Regions from separate parts of the Paenibacillus sp. SJS-P3 genome, predicted to be linked through region 2. Evidence: riboswitches for the same ligand, from Rfam matches in the RefSeq annotation. Region 2 holds a riboswitch; the other holds the start of a gene.

Region 1 (7,697 bases), 1.4 Mb from region 2:
CCATCAATGGTGTAACCGAGCAGACGCGGAGGAATCACCTCCAGAAAGCCGACGAAGATCAACAAGCCGACAGCCAGAGAGTAGCGCCGCCACTCCATCTTGAAATACCAGCCCAGCTTGCCTATTACACTAAACATTGGACACCTCCCCAATCCTTTGAGCCGTTACGGCTGCTTGAGGTTCGAGCCGCTATGCGCTCTTTCCCGCGCTGCCTGAACAGCTCTGTCATTTTCTCTCTCCAGCGTGATGCAAAGTGCCCGATGCCCATTAAGAAAGGCGCGCCGCCTGTAAGCGGTGCGCCCTGCATTTCGCCGACGGATGCCCGCAGGCAAGGAGGTAAGGAATCCTTGCCGCGGCGGCCATTCCGGTCGCGGAACGTATAGAGGCGCACGATTACAGGAACGTAACCGTGCGCCTGATGATTAACGGATCATCAGCGAGGCATCGGATTACGCTTGGTGCGAGCATCGTCAGGTTTGATCATTGCTAGTGCCATGCTTCGCATCCGTAATCCTCCTCGAAGGGCGTTCAGCCCCATCCTTTTGCTCCGGTCCATACCCGAACCGAAGAGCACTTTGCCAATGTATCATCGCCCCGCCAAAAAAGTCAATGGACTGGAGCCGGTTAGTTTGACTATAGGCGATTTCAACCTGCGCTCACATCGCCGGCGTACAGATCGCCGGAAGGACTGCGCTCATTGTTGGATGCGTTTGCCTGCGTCCGTCGAGCCTTCCTCCGCTGGGGTCGGCCTTCTTCCTCAATCATCATCCTTCCTCTTGCGGGATGACTATATCTTTGAAAATAGCGGTCGGCCGGGCAAGCGCTGGGCCCATTCCAGCACCGGCCGCAGAAATTTCCCCCTGCCCCTTCAGGCATGAGGGTTGGGCGGGGACGGCACGGCTGGAGCAGAATCCCCGCCCATTCTGCGGCGCGACGTCTCCTTGCGGCCGGTTGCGGGGACATGCCTGCCCGCTTTGGCGAGTCCCATGACCGGCATGTTTCCGTAGACCGCCTCATGGTTTCCGGGCTGGATCACATACGTTTCATGGAAGATGCCGACCGACCCGTCCGTTCCAACGGAACGGTTGAACTTCTTCCATGCCTCCAGATGAATGCCGCCCCGCGCATATCGCTCCAGCTGTTCGTAGGATCTCCAGTACTGCAGCAGCACAGGGCCGCGCGCGCCCAAGTACATCTCATGGCTGATGAAGCCCGTATCCGCATTGGCGTACAGCTCCCGCAACATCGGCCCCATCGAGCGGACTACCGGCAGCCACTTGCGCACGGCCAGCAGCTTGTTGATCCTCATCCCGATGACGAACACAACGAACGGGCCATCCATTTCCGCAGTAAACCTTCCTGATATCGCTTTAGCCATTCCTTTCACTCTCCTTTTATTTATCAGTCAATAAATTATCAGGGATAAAAAGAACCGCTGGTTAAGCGGCGCTCCTCATTCCCGGAAACAACTCGTTGAACTCTTCTTCCATGCTCAACCAGCTTCGAAGGCAGCGGCCAAGCTTCAGCAATCCAAGCTCTCCTCCCAAGGCAGCAGCTGTTTCAGTCCTGTCAGCTCGGACAGGGCGATGGCTAGCCCGAGACCGATGAACTGGGTCGCGCGGAAGCCCGGGAACTCCAGGCCTGCCCGTTCGAAACGGACCTTCAAGCTGGCATGAATGACGGCAAACTCTTCCCGTACATATTGGCGGATGCCCGGCTCCGGTATGGAGTGGGCCGTCATGCAGAGCAGCACTTCGCTGCGGAAGCCTCCCTCCAGCAGCTCCTGGAACGCATGGCCCATCGCCTGCTCGAGCTCGCCGGGAGGCGCCTGAACCGCCTCGAACGCTCCGCGGATCTGCTGCGCCGCCCTCTGCAGGACGGACATGTAGAGAGCTTCCTTCGTCCGGAAAAAATGAAAGACGTACGGCTGGGTAACGCCGACCGCGGAAGCCACATCCGCCGTCGTTGTTTTGTAATACCCTTTCTCGGCAAACAGCGCGGCGGCAGCGCTCAAAATCTGCTCCTTGCGTCCTGCCGCCTGTTCCTCTCTCGGTGTCATGAGTTACTTTACCTTCCCTGTTCTGTACAATTTATTGATCAATAAATAAGATATCCTCTTCCTGCAAATCTGTCAATCCATCCAGCCAAAAAAAAATCCTCCGCTCCAAGGAACGCAGGATAACACTCGCGCGTCTCCGCGCGAGGTGCATGGCATGCCGGGCGTGTCGGTGGGCTCAATGTCCGGCGTGATGGACTTGCTCCTGCTTCTCGACTTTCACCCGCTTGATGAACAAGGAACAAACGAAACCTAACACGGCAAAGATCATGACGAACAGAAAAGCATTTTGAACTCCCTGGGTCATGGCCGCAGGAACGGTCGACAGATCGGCAGGCGAATGCTTGCCGTCTGCATAATAAGCCTTGCTGCCCGCCGTCATGATGCTGATGGCGAGCGCCGTGCCGATCGCACCCGCAACCTGCTGCAAGGTGTTCATGATCGCTGTTCCGTCCGGATAGAGCTCCCGCGGCAGCTGGTTCAGCCCGTTGGTCTGGGCCGGCATCATGATCATGGATATGCCGATCATCAGAAGGCTGTGCAGGAGGATGATCTCGCCCTTGGACGTGCCCGTATTGATGCCCGTCAGCAGCCAAAGCACGACGAACACAAGCACCAAGCCCGGCAATACGAGCCAGCGCGGACCGTATTTATCGAACAACCTGCCCATGACCGGAGACATGATGCCGTTGATCAGTCCGCCGGGAAGCAGCAGCAGTCCCGCCGCGAGCGGCAGCAGGCCGATGCCGGCCTGCAAATACAAAGGCAGCAGAATGACGGTGGAAAGAATGATCATCATCCCGATGAAGATCATCAGCGTGCCGAGCGTGAACATCGGGAAGCGGAATGCCCGCAGATTCATCATCGGCTGCTTCATCCGCAGCTGGCGGACGGTGAACAGGATCAAGGCGACGATGCCGACGGCGATGCCGATAATGACTTTCGGGCTGCTCCAGCCATGGTCGCCTTCTCCTGCGCTGCTGAAGCCGTAGACTATGCCTCCGAAGCCGAGGCTGGAGAGCAGGATCGAGAAGATGTCAATGCGCGGACGGGCAAGCTCGGAGACGTTTTTCATGAACATCAGGCCGAACAGAAGCGCGACGACCAGAAGCGGCAGCGCCGTCCAGAAAATCGTTCTCCAGCTGGCATAAACGAGGAACAGGCCGGCTATAAGCAGGCCCGACCGCTGGCGCGAACATGATGACAAGCCCCATCATGCCCATTGCCGCTCCCCGCTTGTGCGGCGGGAATATAACCAGTACCGTATTGAACATCAGCGGAATGAGCAGGCCGGTGCCGACCGCCTGGACAAGCCTTGCAATGAACAGGAAAGCGAAGCTCGGCGCGCTCGCCGCGATCAGCGTGCCGGCAATCGAGAATACGAGCGATGCGGTGAACAGCTGGCGCGTCGTGAACCATTGGAGCAGCAGACCCGAGATCGGTACGAGAATCGCGAGCACAAGCAGAAATCCGGTCGTAAGCCACTGAATCGTGGCAGGCTCGACCTTGAACGTGCTCATCAGCTCATTCAGCGCGATATTGAGTGCCGTTTCGCTGAACATGCCGATGAATCCGGCAAGCAGCAGAGCGGTCATGATCGGAACAACCTTGAAGGAATTTCCTTCTTGAGGAGCAGCGGCTGCTCCCATTGTTTTTTCCATTCTGATTTCCCTCCTGAGACAGGTTCTCCCCGTCATTTATCTCTTTTTAGTTTCCGACCCCTCCATCGGTTCCATTCACAAGCACAGGCATGAATTCCTCCACGAGCCGGAACGGCCGGATGTCCTTGTTCGTCATCGCGAGAATGACGGCTCCGAATGAGAACGATCGGTCTAGTCTTGAAACCACAAAAAAGGCATCCGGTCAACGGACCGGATGCCTGTAGTCAATATTACCGAGCCGCGCATGGGAAAATGGACATCCGCAAGCGGCAAAAGGAGAGCGCGGCAACGCGCCCTCCTCCGCTGCATGGGAGCCTAGTCCGCCAGCTTGGCGTAAGCTTCCGCGTCAAGCAGCGCCGCTACCGCCGCTTTGGCGTCGGCGCCCGTGTCGATCTCGATCATCCAGCCGCCGGCAAAAGGATCGGTGTTGACGAGCTCCGGCGAGTCGCCCAGCTCTTCGTTGACGCGGACGACCGTTCCACTGACGGGGGAGTACAGGTCGGACACCGTTTTGACGGACTCGATGGTCCCGAGGGGCTGTCCCGCTTCAACGCTGTCTCCAGCCTGCGGCAGCTCGACGAACACGATGTCACCGAGCTGATGCTGGGCATGGTCCGTAATGCCGATCCGAACAATCGTCTCTCCTGCCGCTTCCGCCCACTCATGCTCCTCCGTATAGCCCAATCCTGCGCGAATCTCACTCACTGGACGCTCATCCTTTCCCATCATGGCCTGGTTTGGCAATCTATGCGCAAAGCGTAAACGATGACGGGCGCTGTGTCAACATAACTCACTCGGCATGTCTTTTAAGCTGAAATTCTGTTGACACAGGGTCGTCCCATCTGTAAAACTGGTTGTAACTGAATATGCGGATGAACGCAACGGGAGAGATCGCCGGTACATGAAGCGGCGCCGAAGGAGTAACCCTGCCCGGCAGGGGAATCTCTCAGGCAGAAGGACCTTTGCGGGACGCGCCTCTGGAGAGAACGGAAGCTTGCGGCCCCGCCGCTTCGCCGACGTCACCCAAGGGGAAACCTGCGGAGACGAATGCGCAGGGTAACTCTCAGGTACCAAGGACAGAGCATGGATGACACGTTAAGCATGGCTGCGAATTTTTTTGCAACCGGCGCAAGCGTTGTTTTTCCTGCGCTGTCCTTTTTGCTTTTCTCCCTTTCATTAGTGCGCCAAGGAGGGCTTCTCCTTCAGTCGGGCGTTGAATGCTTGCAAGGGGAAGATGAACAATCAGCGAACAGGCTTTACTTTCGAGTACGAGCATACAAAGGGAGGACTACCATGGCCAATCTGCGCACGACCCCGCTCCATTCCCTCTACAAGGAATACGGCGAAGCCCGCTGCATCGACTTCGGCGGCTGGGATCTGCCGGTTCAGTTCACCGGCATTCTGAAAGAGCATGAGGCTGTCCGCCAGCGTGCCGGGCTGTTCGATGTGTCCCATATGGGCGAGTTCCTCGTCACCGGCCAGTTCGCCGGCGATTTCCTGCAGCGCGTGACGACGAACGACGTGTCCAAGCTGAAAGACGGCTCCGCCCAATACACGCTCATGTGCTATCCGGACGGAGGCGTCGTCGACGATCTGCTCGTCTACCGGATCAGCGAGGACCAGTACATGCTCGTCGTCAACGCTTCCAACATCGGCAAGGATCTCGATTGGCTGCGGGAGCATCTGATCGGGGACGTGACGGTGGAGGACCGCTCCGACGATACGGCGCTGATCGCTCTGCAGGGTCCCCTTGCAGGAGAAATACTGGACCGCTGCACAGATGCCGGCTGGGGCGGGCTGAAGCCGTTCGAGTTCCTGCCGAAGGCGGCCGTATGCGGCGTCGAGCTGCTGCTCTCCCGCACCGGCTACACCGGAGAGGACGGCTTCGAGCTGTACGCGCCGGCCGCCGACGCCGCCAAGCTGTGGCGCGCGCTGATGGAAGCCGGCGCTCCGCTCGGCCTCGAGGCCGCCGGTCTCGGCGCGCGCGATACGCTGCGCTTCGAGGCGAGGCTGCCGCTGTACGGCCAGGAGCTGTCTGCGGATATATCCCCTCTGGAAGCCGGACTCGGATTTTTCGTGAAGCTGGATGCAGGCGACTTCATCGGCCGCGACGCGCTCGCTGCGCAGAAGGAAGCCGGCGTGCCCCGCAAGCTTGTCGGCATCGAGCTGCTGGAGCGAGGCATCCCGCGCTCCCATTACCAGGTCTACGCCGGAGAGCAGCTGATCGGCGAGGTGACATCGGGCACCCAGTCGCCGACGCTGAAGCGCAATCTCGGACTCGCGCTGCTCCAGGCCGAGTATGCCGCGGTCGGCACCGAGGTGGAGGTCGACATCCGCGGCAAGCGGTTGAAGGCAGCTGTCGTCAAAACCCCTTTCTACAAACGAAACGCGGCATCGCCCGCATCAGCCAAGGAGTGACAAACCCTTAATGACGACCCAGCATCGCTACATCCCCATGACCGAGCAGGACCAGCAGGAAATGCTGCAGACGATCGGCGCGGCCACCCTGGAAGACCTGTTCCGCGATATTCCGCAATCAATCCGCTACAAGGGCACGCTGCCGATGTCGGGCGCGCTCGACGAATGGGCTCTCCTCCGCCATCTGAAGGAGCTGGCCGGCCGCAACGCCGATCATGAAACGACGACGAGCTTCCTTGGCGCCGGTCTCTACGACCACCATATTCCCGTCGTCATCAACCATATGATCTCCCGCTCGGAATTCTATACCGCTTATACTCCTTATCAGCCGGAAATCAGCCAAGGCGAGCTGCAGGCGATCTTCGAGTTCCAGTCCTACATCTGCGAGCTGACCGGCATGGCTGTCGCCAACGCCAGCATGTACGACGGCGCCACCGCCTTGTCCGAGGCGGCGGCTCTTGCCTCCGCCCATACCCGCCGCAAGCGCATCGTCGTCTCCAGCGCCGTGCATCCAGAGGCGCGCGAGATTTTGCGCACAAGCGCCCACGGCCTCGGGCTTGAGCTCGTTGAAGTCGGGTTCCAAGGCGGCGTCACCGACCTGGAAGCACTCCGCTCCGCCGTCGCTGGCGGCGAGACTGCTGCGGTGCTCGTGCAGTCGCCGAACTTCTTCGGCTGCATCGAGGATCTCGCGGCGATCGAGCCGATCATCCACGAAGCCAAAGGGCTGCTCGTCGTGAGCAGCAATCCGCTCTCGCTCGGCTTGCTGGAATCCCCCGGCGCGCTAGGCGCCGACATCGTCGTCGGCGATGCCCAGCCGCTCGGCATCCCTTCCTCCCTCGGCGGACCGACCTGCGGGTTTTTCTCTGTGGCCGAGCCGCTCATGCGCCGCATGCCGGGACGCATCGTCGGCCAGACCAAGGATCTCGACGGCAAGCGCGGCTTCGTGCTGACGCTGCAAGCCCGCGAGCAGCATATCCGCCGCGAGAAGGCGACATCCAACATCTGCTCGAACCAGGCGCTGCTCGCCCTGTGCGCTTCCATCTATCTCAGCGTGATGGGCAAGCAGGGCATCCGCGAAGCCGCCGAGCTCAATATCCGCAAATCGCATTACGCCTCCAAGACGCTTGGTTCGGTGGAAGGAATCGGCCTGCCGTTCGGCTCCGCTCCTTTCTTCAATGAATTCGTGGTCTCTCTGCCGGAAGGCGTATCGGCCAAGGAGCTGAACAGCAAGCTGCTCGCCGAGGGCTTCCTCGGCGGCTTCGATCTCGGCTCCGCTTACCCGGAGCTGGAGGGCCACATGCTCGTCGCCGTAACCGAGAAGCGCACGAAGGAAGAGATCGACGCATTCGCCGCCGCGCTTGGCGGCCTGACGAAGGAGGCGCGCGCATGAGCAGCCATGAACAACTGAAGAGCGCCGGAATCATCGATGTGAAACCGGAGAAAGCGCTCATTTTCGAGATGAGCCGTGAAGGCCGCAAAGCCTATTCCCTTCCTGTCTGCGACGTGCCGGATGAGGAAGGACTCGAGGATCTGATCCCTTCCTCCCTGCTCCGCAAGCAGCC
Region 2 (7,697 bases):
GTTGCTTTGTCAATCACAAGCAATTCTCACCGTATTGTTCGCATCCCGGGTAATCGTCGCATGATCCACCAGAGGTGCGGAGAAGTTGGCAGACGGGACGGAAGTCGTGCCGACTTTGATGCTGGAAAACACTCCAACGTTATTGCCGGAAGTGGCGCTTGTAACGATGCTGGTAACGAGCTTGTAGTTGTTGACGGCGCTCTAATTAACCGCTTGGTCCGTCTGCATGATTGTCGTAAGCATTGTCGATGTTGAATTATTGCAATTAAGATCGGCGCAAAGCGCAGTGCCCGTAAGTTTCATGCGGACGTATCCGCTGGCATTGTAATAGGTGTAGTAGTTGATGCTGGCGCCTGGCTCATATCCATTCCGATACTGAACCTGGCTGTATGACGAATCAAAATTAACGTTGTAAGCCGTTCTATCCGATTTTTAGGAGTAAACAGCTAGTCCGTTCTGAATCTATAGTCCCGGATTCCATATGTTCAGGCCAAACGCAAAGAAGCAAGCTGACGCTTGGAGGCTCACCGGCGCCAGCTTGCTTCGTTTGACCTTTTGCGCCAATCGGCTCGACTTATACATCCATGCCCTTCGTCAGGAAAGCGTCAGCTCTTGATCGCGCCTGCTGCGATATCCGAGATGAACTGCTTGCTGATGAACAGGAACAGGATGATAAGGGGAATGACGGCAAGCAATGTTCCGGCGATGACCATCGAATAATCCGTCACGTAGATCCCGTTCAGCGACGCCAACGCCACCTGCAGCGTATATTTGCGCTCGTCGGTCAGGATGATCAGCGGCCACAGGTAGTCGTTCCACGCTCCGATGAAGGTAAAGGCGCCGAGGAAGGAAAGCGCGGGTCGCAAAATCGGCAGGGCTACGTTCCAATAGAGACGCAGAAAGCCGCAGCCGTCGATGCGGCCGGCATCCAGCAGCTCGGACGGCACCGATTCCTGGGCGTACTGCCGGATCCAGAAGATCCCGAACGCATTGGCCATTCCCGGGATGATCAGCGCCTTGAACGTGCCGACCCAGCCGAATTTGGCCATGATGACGAAGGAAGGCACGAGCGACAGCTGGGACGGCGCCATCATGGTCGCCAGCAGCAGGACGAACAGCATCTTTTTGCCCGGGAAATCGAACTTGGCGAACGTGAATCCCGCCAGCGAATCGAAGAACAGCACCAGCAAGGTGCAGGCGGAGGCGACGAACAACGTATTCCAGAATGCTCCTAAGAAATCGACGTTGTCGAACACCCGGCCGATATTGTCGAGCAGTTGGGTGCCGAACCACAGCTTCGGCGGGAAGCTGTAAATATCCGATGTCGTGCGCGTCGCCATGACGAGCAGCCAATAGAACGGGAAGATCGAAATCAGCAGCCCGATGGCGAGGCCGATATGGAGCAGGATCGATTTGGTTCTCGTCGCCATCACTTCACCCCCTGCCCGCGGGTAGGCCCGCCTTGGACGAACAGCCAGTTCACGATCGAGAATAGCGCGATCAGGACGAACATCCCCCAGCCGACGGCCGCGCCGAAGCCGAAGTAGTTATGGATGAACGCTTCGCGGTAGAGATACAGCACGATCGTGAGGCCGCCGCCGCTGACCCCTCCGTCATTGCCCGCGAGCACCTGCGGCTCGGTGAAGATCTGCATGCCTCCGATGGTCGAGGTGATCAGCGTGAAGAGGATAATCGGCCTCAGGTTCGGGATCGTGATCCGGAAAAAGGATTGGATCGTCGAGGCCCCGTCGATTTTGGCGGCTTCATAGAGAACGCTCGGGATGCTTTGCAAGCCCGCCAGATAGATGATCGCGTTGTAGCCCGCCCAGCGCCAGATGACCATGACGGACACCGCGAGCTGGATGCCCCAGGTTTTGTTCAGCCACTCGATCGAATTCAGGCCCAGCAAGTTCAGCACATAGTTGAGCAGCCCGTAGTTGTTGGAAAAAATCGTGCCGAACACGATCGCCACCGCCACCAGCGAGGTGACGTTCGGCAGGAAATAGCCGATCCGGTAGAAGGTCCGGAACCGGACGAACGAGGAATTGAGCAGGAACGCGACGGCCAGCGCGATGAACAGCATCGGAATCGTCGAGTAGATCCAGATGAGCAGCGTGTTGCCGACCGCCTTCCAGAATTCGGGATCCGTCAGCATGAAGCGGTAATTGTTCACTCCGTTGTAGCTCATCCTTCCGATTCCATCCCACTTCTGGAAGGACAGGTACATGGAGAATGCGATCGGGAACAAGCCGAAAATGGCGAACAAGATGTAAAAAGGCGATATGGCCAGGTATTCCTTCCGATGCCTCCAAAGTCTCGAAGCCAAGCTGCCTTTGATGCGCGGGGGTACGGGAGCGCGGGCAGGCTCCGCGTTCAGCATGGGATTGCCCATTGGGGTGACCTCCTGTCAGCCATTGATCTTAGGAATGCACAGCGGGCAGCGGCTTTCGCGTCAGCGCAGCAGCTCTTTTTTGATCCGGCTTATCGCGTCTTTCCAGGCTTTGTCGGGGTTTTTGCCCTGCAGGGCGACGGAGGTCAGCTCGCGGCCGACGATTCCGTTCACATTCGAATACTTGCCTCCGAAGTAGGCCGGCTTCACGTTCCGCGCGGATTCCGAGAAGATCTCGCCGGTCGCCTGATTGCCGAAGAAGGGCTCCTTCTCCTTCATGACGGGATCGTCCAGCGCTTTGGCGGCGGAAGGGAACAGATTGAGATTTTTATAGGACTGAATCTGATTGTCGGGATTTTGAAGATAGCGGATGACTTCGAAGGCCTCTTGCGGGTATTTGCTCGTCTTCATGATGGCGAGGAAGGAGCCGCCGTTGTTGCCGTCTCCGCCCGGAGCCCGGGCGACTCTCCATTTGCCGCTCGTATCCGGCGCGGCCTCCTCCAGAACCTCTTTCATCCAGACGGCCCCGACGAAGGACGCGATGCTGCTGTTGTTCATGGCTGCGCTCCATTCGCTCGTGAAGGCGTTTGCATTTCCAGCCAGCTTCAATTGGGCGGCCTTGACGGCCAGGTTCCAGGCGTTCTTCATCGAGGAATCAGGCGTATCGCCGATGAATTCGTCTTCCTTGGAGAAATAGATGCGGTCGGATTGGGCATTGACCTGGGTGTAGACGTTGTTGACGTTGTCGAGCATCTTGACCTTGCCGGCAAAATGATCCTGAAGCTTCTTGCCTGCGTCGAGATAGCTCTCCCACGTTCCAAGCTGCTTGTGCACGTCCTCCGGATCCGACGGTAGGCCGGCTTCCTGGAACAGATCGGCCCGATAGAACAGAGCGGTCGGCCCCGTATCGATCGGCAGGGCGATCATCGTCCCTTCCGGCGTTACGCCGAAATTCCATTTCCAGTCGAGGAAATCCGGCTCGATCTCCTTGGCTCCGAGGTCGTACAGATCGTAGAAGCGGTCGGAGCTGACGAACAGCTCGGACACCCAATCGTTGAAAGCGACGATATCGGGTCCTGCGGAGCCGGCGGCGAGCGTCGTTTTCAGCTTGGACTTGAAGTCGCCTCCGATTTTCTGCGCGTTGATGCGGATGCCAGGGAACTTCTGCTCGACGGACTTGATGAGGCCGTCGTCGAGGCTTCGGTTCCAGTACCAGAGTGTAAGCGTTTTCGTTTTCTCGGTTGATGAAGTGCTGCCGCAGCCCGCGGCGATCATGGCAAGAATCAGCATGCATAAGCCAACCATTCTGGTTTTGACCACTTCCGCATTCCTCCTGACATGTTGAAGCGCATGATGGTACCATTCTATTCGGTTGTCCCGCTGGTATTCCAGCTGAAAAAGGATTTAATACCTATAAACCGTTCAGAGGGATTTGAAACAGGCAGCGGAAAAAGATTGGGAAAGATCAGAAAACAACGCTTGTAATCAAAAAAGGCCCCGGCAAGGGGCCTTCCGCTTTGCTAACCTTCCGTATTCCCGCCCTCATCCTCCGCTTTGCGCAGAGGGCGGCCTTTCTTGCGCAGCTCGCTCATGAGCTTCTTGCCGGTCGGTGTCTGCGCCAGCCCGCCGCCCGCAGTCTCTCGGTGCTTCTCCGGCATTGCAGCGCCGACCTCCAGCATCACCTGCACGACCTCGTCGGAAGGAATGACGCTCCGCACGCCGGCAAGCGCCATATCGGCAGCCGCAAGCGCCGTGACGGCGCCGAAGCCGTTGCGCACGATGCACGGAATCTCCACCAGCCCGCCGACGGGATCGCAGATTAGGCCCAGCGAGTTCTTCAGTGCGAGCCCGACCGCGTGTACAGCCTGGTCCGGCGTGCCGCCGCGCAGCTCCGCAAGCGCTCCGGCGGCCATGCCGATCGCGGAGCCGACCTCCGCCTGGCAGCCGCCCTCCGCTCCGGATACGAAGGAGTTGTTCGCGATGACATAACCGATCGCCCCGGCCGCGAACAGGCCGTAGGTCATCTCGTCTTCGCTCCAGCCGAAGCGCTCCTGCGTGCTGACAAATACGCCGGGAATAATGCCGCAGGAGCCTGCCGTCGGCGTCGCCACGATGCGGCCCATGGAAGCATTCACCTCCGACACGGCCAGCGCATACGCCATGGCGCGCCCCGCATCGCCGCCGAGGCTCGGCTCCCCGGCCGCGTTGTAAGCCGCGACCCGCTGGGCGTCGAGCCCGGTCAGGCCGCTGCGGGATGTCGTGTCCCGCGTCAGGCCGTTATGGACGGCTTCCTTCATGATGCCGTAATAGTCCTTCATCGCCGTGAATTCCACCTCGGGCTCGCGGCCCGATTCGCGCGACTGCTGCTCCAGCATGAGACGGCCGATGCTCAGGCCGCTTTCGCTGCAGCGCTCACTCAGTTCCTTCAGCGTCCGGAAGTTCATCGTCGTTCCCCCTGTCATCGTTCAAATCCATATAATCCGTCTGAAGCACATGCGGCATTCGGCCGATCCGCTCCATCAGACCCGCTTGCACCGGAGCGTCCAGCTCCACCACGGCCAGCGCCTCCCCCTGGCGCTCCATGCGGCTGAGCGACAGCCCGCCGATGTTGAGCCCTTCCTCCTGCAGCGCCGCGGAGAGCGCCGCGATGACGCCCGGCTGGTCCCGGTGCCGGATGAGCAGCGTCGGGTACGAGCAGCTGAATTTCACCGCGAAGCCGTTCACCTCCACGACCTCCACGTTGCCTCCACCGATCGAAGTGCCGAGCAGAGACAGCTCGCGGCTTCCGTCCGCAGCGGTCAGATCGAGCCGGACCGTGTTGGGATGGGGGAACAGCCCTTTCCCCTCCTGGAACACCAGGTCCATTCCCGCTTCCTCGGCCAGCTCCACCGAATCGGGCAGGCGCGGGTCATCCGTATGAAAGCCCATGAGTCCGCCTGTGACGGCTGTATCCGTGCCATGTCCTTGATAGGTGGCCGCGAAGGAGCCGTAGAAGGAAATTTTCGCTTTCTGCGGCATTTCGCCCAGCAGCCTGCGCCCCGCAAGCCCGATTCGCGCCGCCCCCGCCGTATGGGAGCTGGAAGGTCCGACCATGGCCGGACCGATAATGGAAAACACGTCTTTGAACCGCACAGCAAATTCTCCTTCGTCTTGAGTTGTTGTAGAGGCCGAAAAAAGGGACAGAGCAGAAGAATGCGCCGAAAGAAGGGCGTGCCGCCCGTTCCCAGCGATTCTTCCGCTCTGTCCTTTGTACCTGAGAGTTGCCTCGCTTCCCGCTTCGCGAGTTTCCCCTTGGGTGATTCCATGCGCGCCTGTGCGCGGCCACGGAATTCTCTCCAGAGATGCGTCCGGCAAAGGTCCTTTTGCCTGAGAGATTCACCCTGTCCCCAGGGCTTACTCCTTCGGCGCCGCCCCATGTTACAGGTAGTCTCTCCCGCTGCCTTCATCCGCTCTATTCAATTAAGGATTTCGTCAGATTGCAAACGTTATCTACATTCATTATATGCAGGAGCGCGGCCATCTTCAACCCGCAGTCCGCGGGCAGGATGACTGGAGGCGGCGAATACGCGAAAAGGCAGTCATGGCGCTGCACGGGACGGGCTATGAGTGCATGGCGTACGAGGCCGGCTCTGCGGGCCGGCTGTGTGAATTCATGGTGCCGGGGTTTCGGGGCAGATTGGACGATGCTGGTGCATGGTGCCGGGGTTCGGGGGCAGATTGTACGATGCTGGCTGCTTGGTGCCGGAGGTCGGGGGCAGATTGGGCGATGCTGGTGCATGGTGCCGGGATTCGGGGCAGATTGTACGATGCTGGCGTTCGCGGGAAGATTGTGCGATGCTGGCTGCATGGTGCCGGGGTTCGGGACAGATTGTAAGATGCTGGCTGCATGGTGCCGGGGTTCGGGGGCAGACTGCACGATGCTGGCTGCATGGTGCCGGGGTTCGGGACAGATTGTACGATGCTGGCTGCATGATGCCGGGGGTCGGGACAGATTGGACGATGCTGGTGCATGGTGCCGGGGTTCGGGGGCGGATTGGGCGATGCTGGGCATGGTGCCGGGGGTCGAGGCAGACTGTTTACGATGCTGGGCATGGTGCCGGGGGTCGGGGCAGATTGTTTACGATGCTGGGCATGGTGCCGGGGTGTGCCGACTGTCATTCAAAACCAAAACTTCTCTCGTATCGGACATACGATCCGCTATTTCAGCGTAAATCTCCGTTCAAAAAAATTTAACGGACATTGGATCCCTTATTTTTGTGATAACCACTCAAAACGGGCTGTTTTACCCCAAATAGCGGAACCTATGTCCGATAACTCGGCGAAATCGATGAAAATCCCTAAATAACAGATCGTATGTCCGATACGTCGTCTAATGACACCCGAATTCCCACCCCAGCAACAATTTGCCGCACAAAGCGTTCCTGCATGAGGCTCAAACCTAAGCCAAGACCACGCTCAAGACCAAGACCAAGACCAAGACCAAGATCAAGACCACGACCACGACCACGACCACGACCACGACCACGACCAAGCTTAAATCTAAATCTAAATCTAAATCTAAATAAAGCCTATACACAGCATGAACAGGCCGAAACCTCCTCAGGTTCCGGCCTCCTGCGTGCTTATGCCTTTTTTACCGGCCGCTTTTTCAGCCCGATCAAGGTTTTTGTCGCTATCCCAATCCGGCAAATGCAGCGGCTACAACTAGCTGAACTATGTCCCACAGCTCGTTGAACTCGGCGATTACCTAAGAACGACTCAGCCTGCCATGCCATACGACGCCCAGCCGCCGGCAGAGACGAACACTCCGCCGCCGGCGGAGGCGTAGAACCCGCTTCCGGCAAGCATCGCCTGCGGTCCCCGATGCGCTGCGGCGGCATGGGCGCTTGCGCCAATGATGCCGACCGCCACAGCCGGCTCCAGCACGTCCTGCTCGGCGAGCGCCGCGATGGCGGCCGCATCGTCCGTCCGCACCGCGGCGGCCAGGCAGCGCAGCCGGGCCATGAGCGCTTCGTCGGCCGGCTCCCTCAGGCCGCCTGCTTGCAGATCGCGCTTGACGCCGTCAAGCGCGCACCGGGCTCGGTGGAAGGCGGCTTTCACCGCGCCTTCCGTCGTCAGAAGCAGCTCCGCCGTCTCCCGGATCGACCGGTTCATGACCTCGCGCAGCAGCCATACCGACAGCTGCAGCGGAGACAGGCGGAGCTCCAGCGGGCGCAGCAGCTCCTCCAGCTCCCAGCTCGCCGCCGGCTGGACGGCCCCCGCCTCCTCCAGCTCGGGCAAAGTTCGGCGGCGGAGAGCTTCCCTGCGC

What was found. A riboswitch is a leader RNA that binds a small molecule or an ion and turns the genes downstream of it on or off. The one in region 2 is predicted to bind glycine.
Region 1: linked by a shared signal. The riboswitch ahead of gcvT (glycine cleavage system aminomethyltransferase GcvT) and the one ahead of sdaAB (L-serine ammonia-lyase, iron-sulfur-dependent subunit beta) in region 2 are both predicted to bind glycine.

Annotation. Positions count from the first base shown of each region.
Region 1 covers NZ_CM160043.1:4,038,278-4,045,974, forward strand. Annotated here, with positions in the region: gene AC06G8_RS18575 (ABC transporter ATP-binding protein) at 1-137, opposite strand, end outside; gene AC06G8_RS18580 (DUF4188 domain-containing protein) at 869-1,378, opposite strand; gene AC06G8_RS18585 (TetR/AcrR family transcriptional regulator) at 1,523-2,059, opposite strand; partial or broken gene AC06G8_RS18590 (DHA2 family efflux MFS transporter permease subunit) at 2,235-3,705, opposite strand; gene AC06G8_RS18595 (hypothetical protein) at 3,764-3,904, opposite strand; gene gcvH (glycine cleavage system protein GcvH) at 4,033-4,422, opposite strand; glycine riboswitch at 4,590-4,689, shown strand; glycine riboswitch at 4,693-4,799, shown strand; gene gcvT (glycine cleavage system aminomethyltransferase GcvT) at 5,011-6,135, shown strand; gene gcvPA (aminomethyl-transferring glycine dehydrogenase subunit GcvPA) at 6,146-7,525, shown strand; gene gcvPB (aminomethyl-transferring glycine dehydrogenase subunit GcvPB) at 7,564-7,697, shown strand, end outside.
Region 2 covers NZ_CM160043.1:470,667-478,363, reverse strand. Annotated here, with positions in the region: partial or broken gene AC06G8_RS02185 (YrpD family protein) at 202-408, opposite strand; gene AC06G8_RS02180 (carbohydrate ABC transporter permease) at 606-1,433, opposite strand; gene AC06G8_RS02175 (carbohydrate ABC transporter permease) at 1,430-2,392, opposite strand; gene AC06G8_RS02170 (ABC transporter substrate-binding protein) at 2,453-3,709, opposite strand; gene sdaAA (L-serine ammonia-lyase, iron-sulfur-dependent, subunit alpha) at 3,910-4,833, opposite strand; gene sdaAB (L-serine ammonia-lyase, iron-sulfur-dependent subunit beta) at 4,802-5,521, opposite strand; glycine riboswitch at 5,620-5,733, opposite strand; glycine riboswitch at 5,734-5,835, opposite strand; gene AC06G8_RS02155 (RNA polymerase sigma factor) at 7,148-7,697, opposite strand, start outside.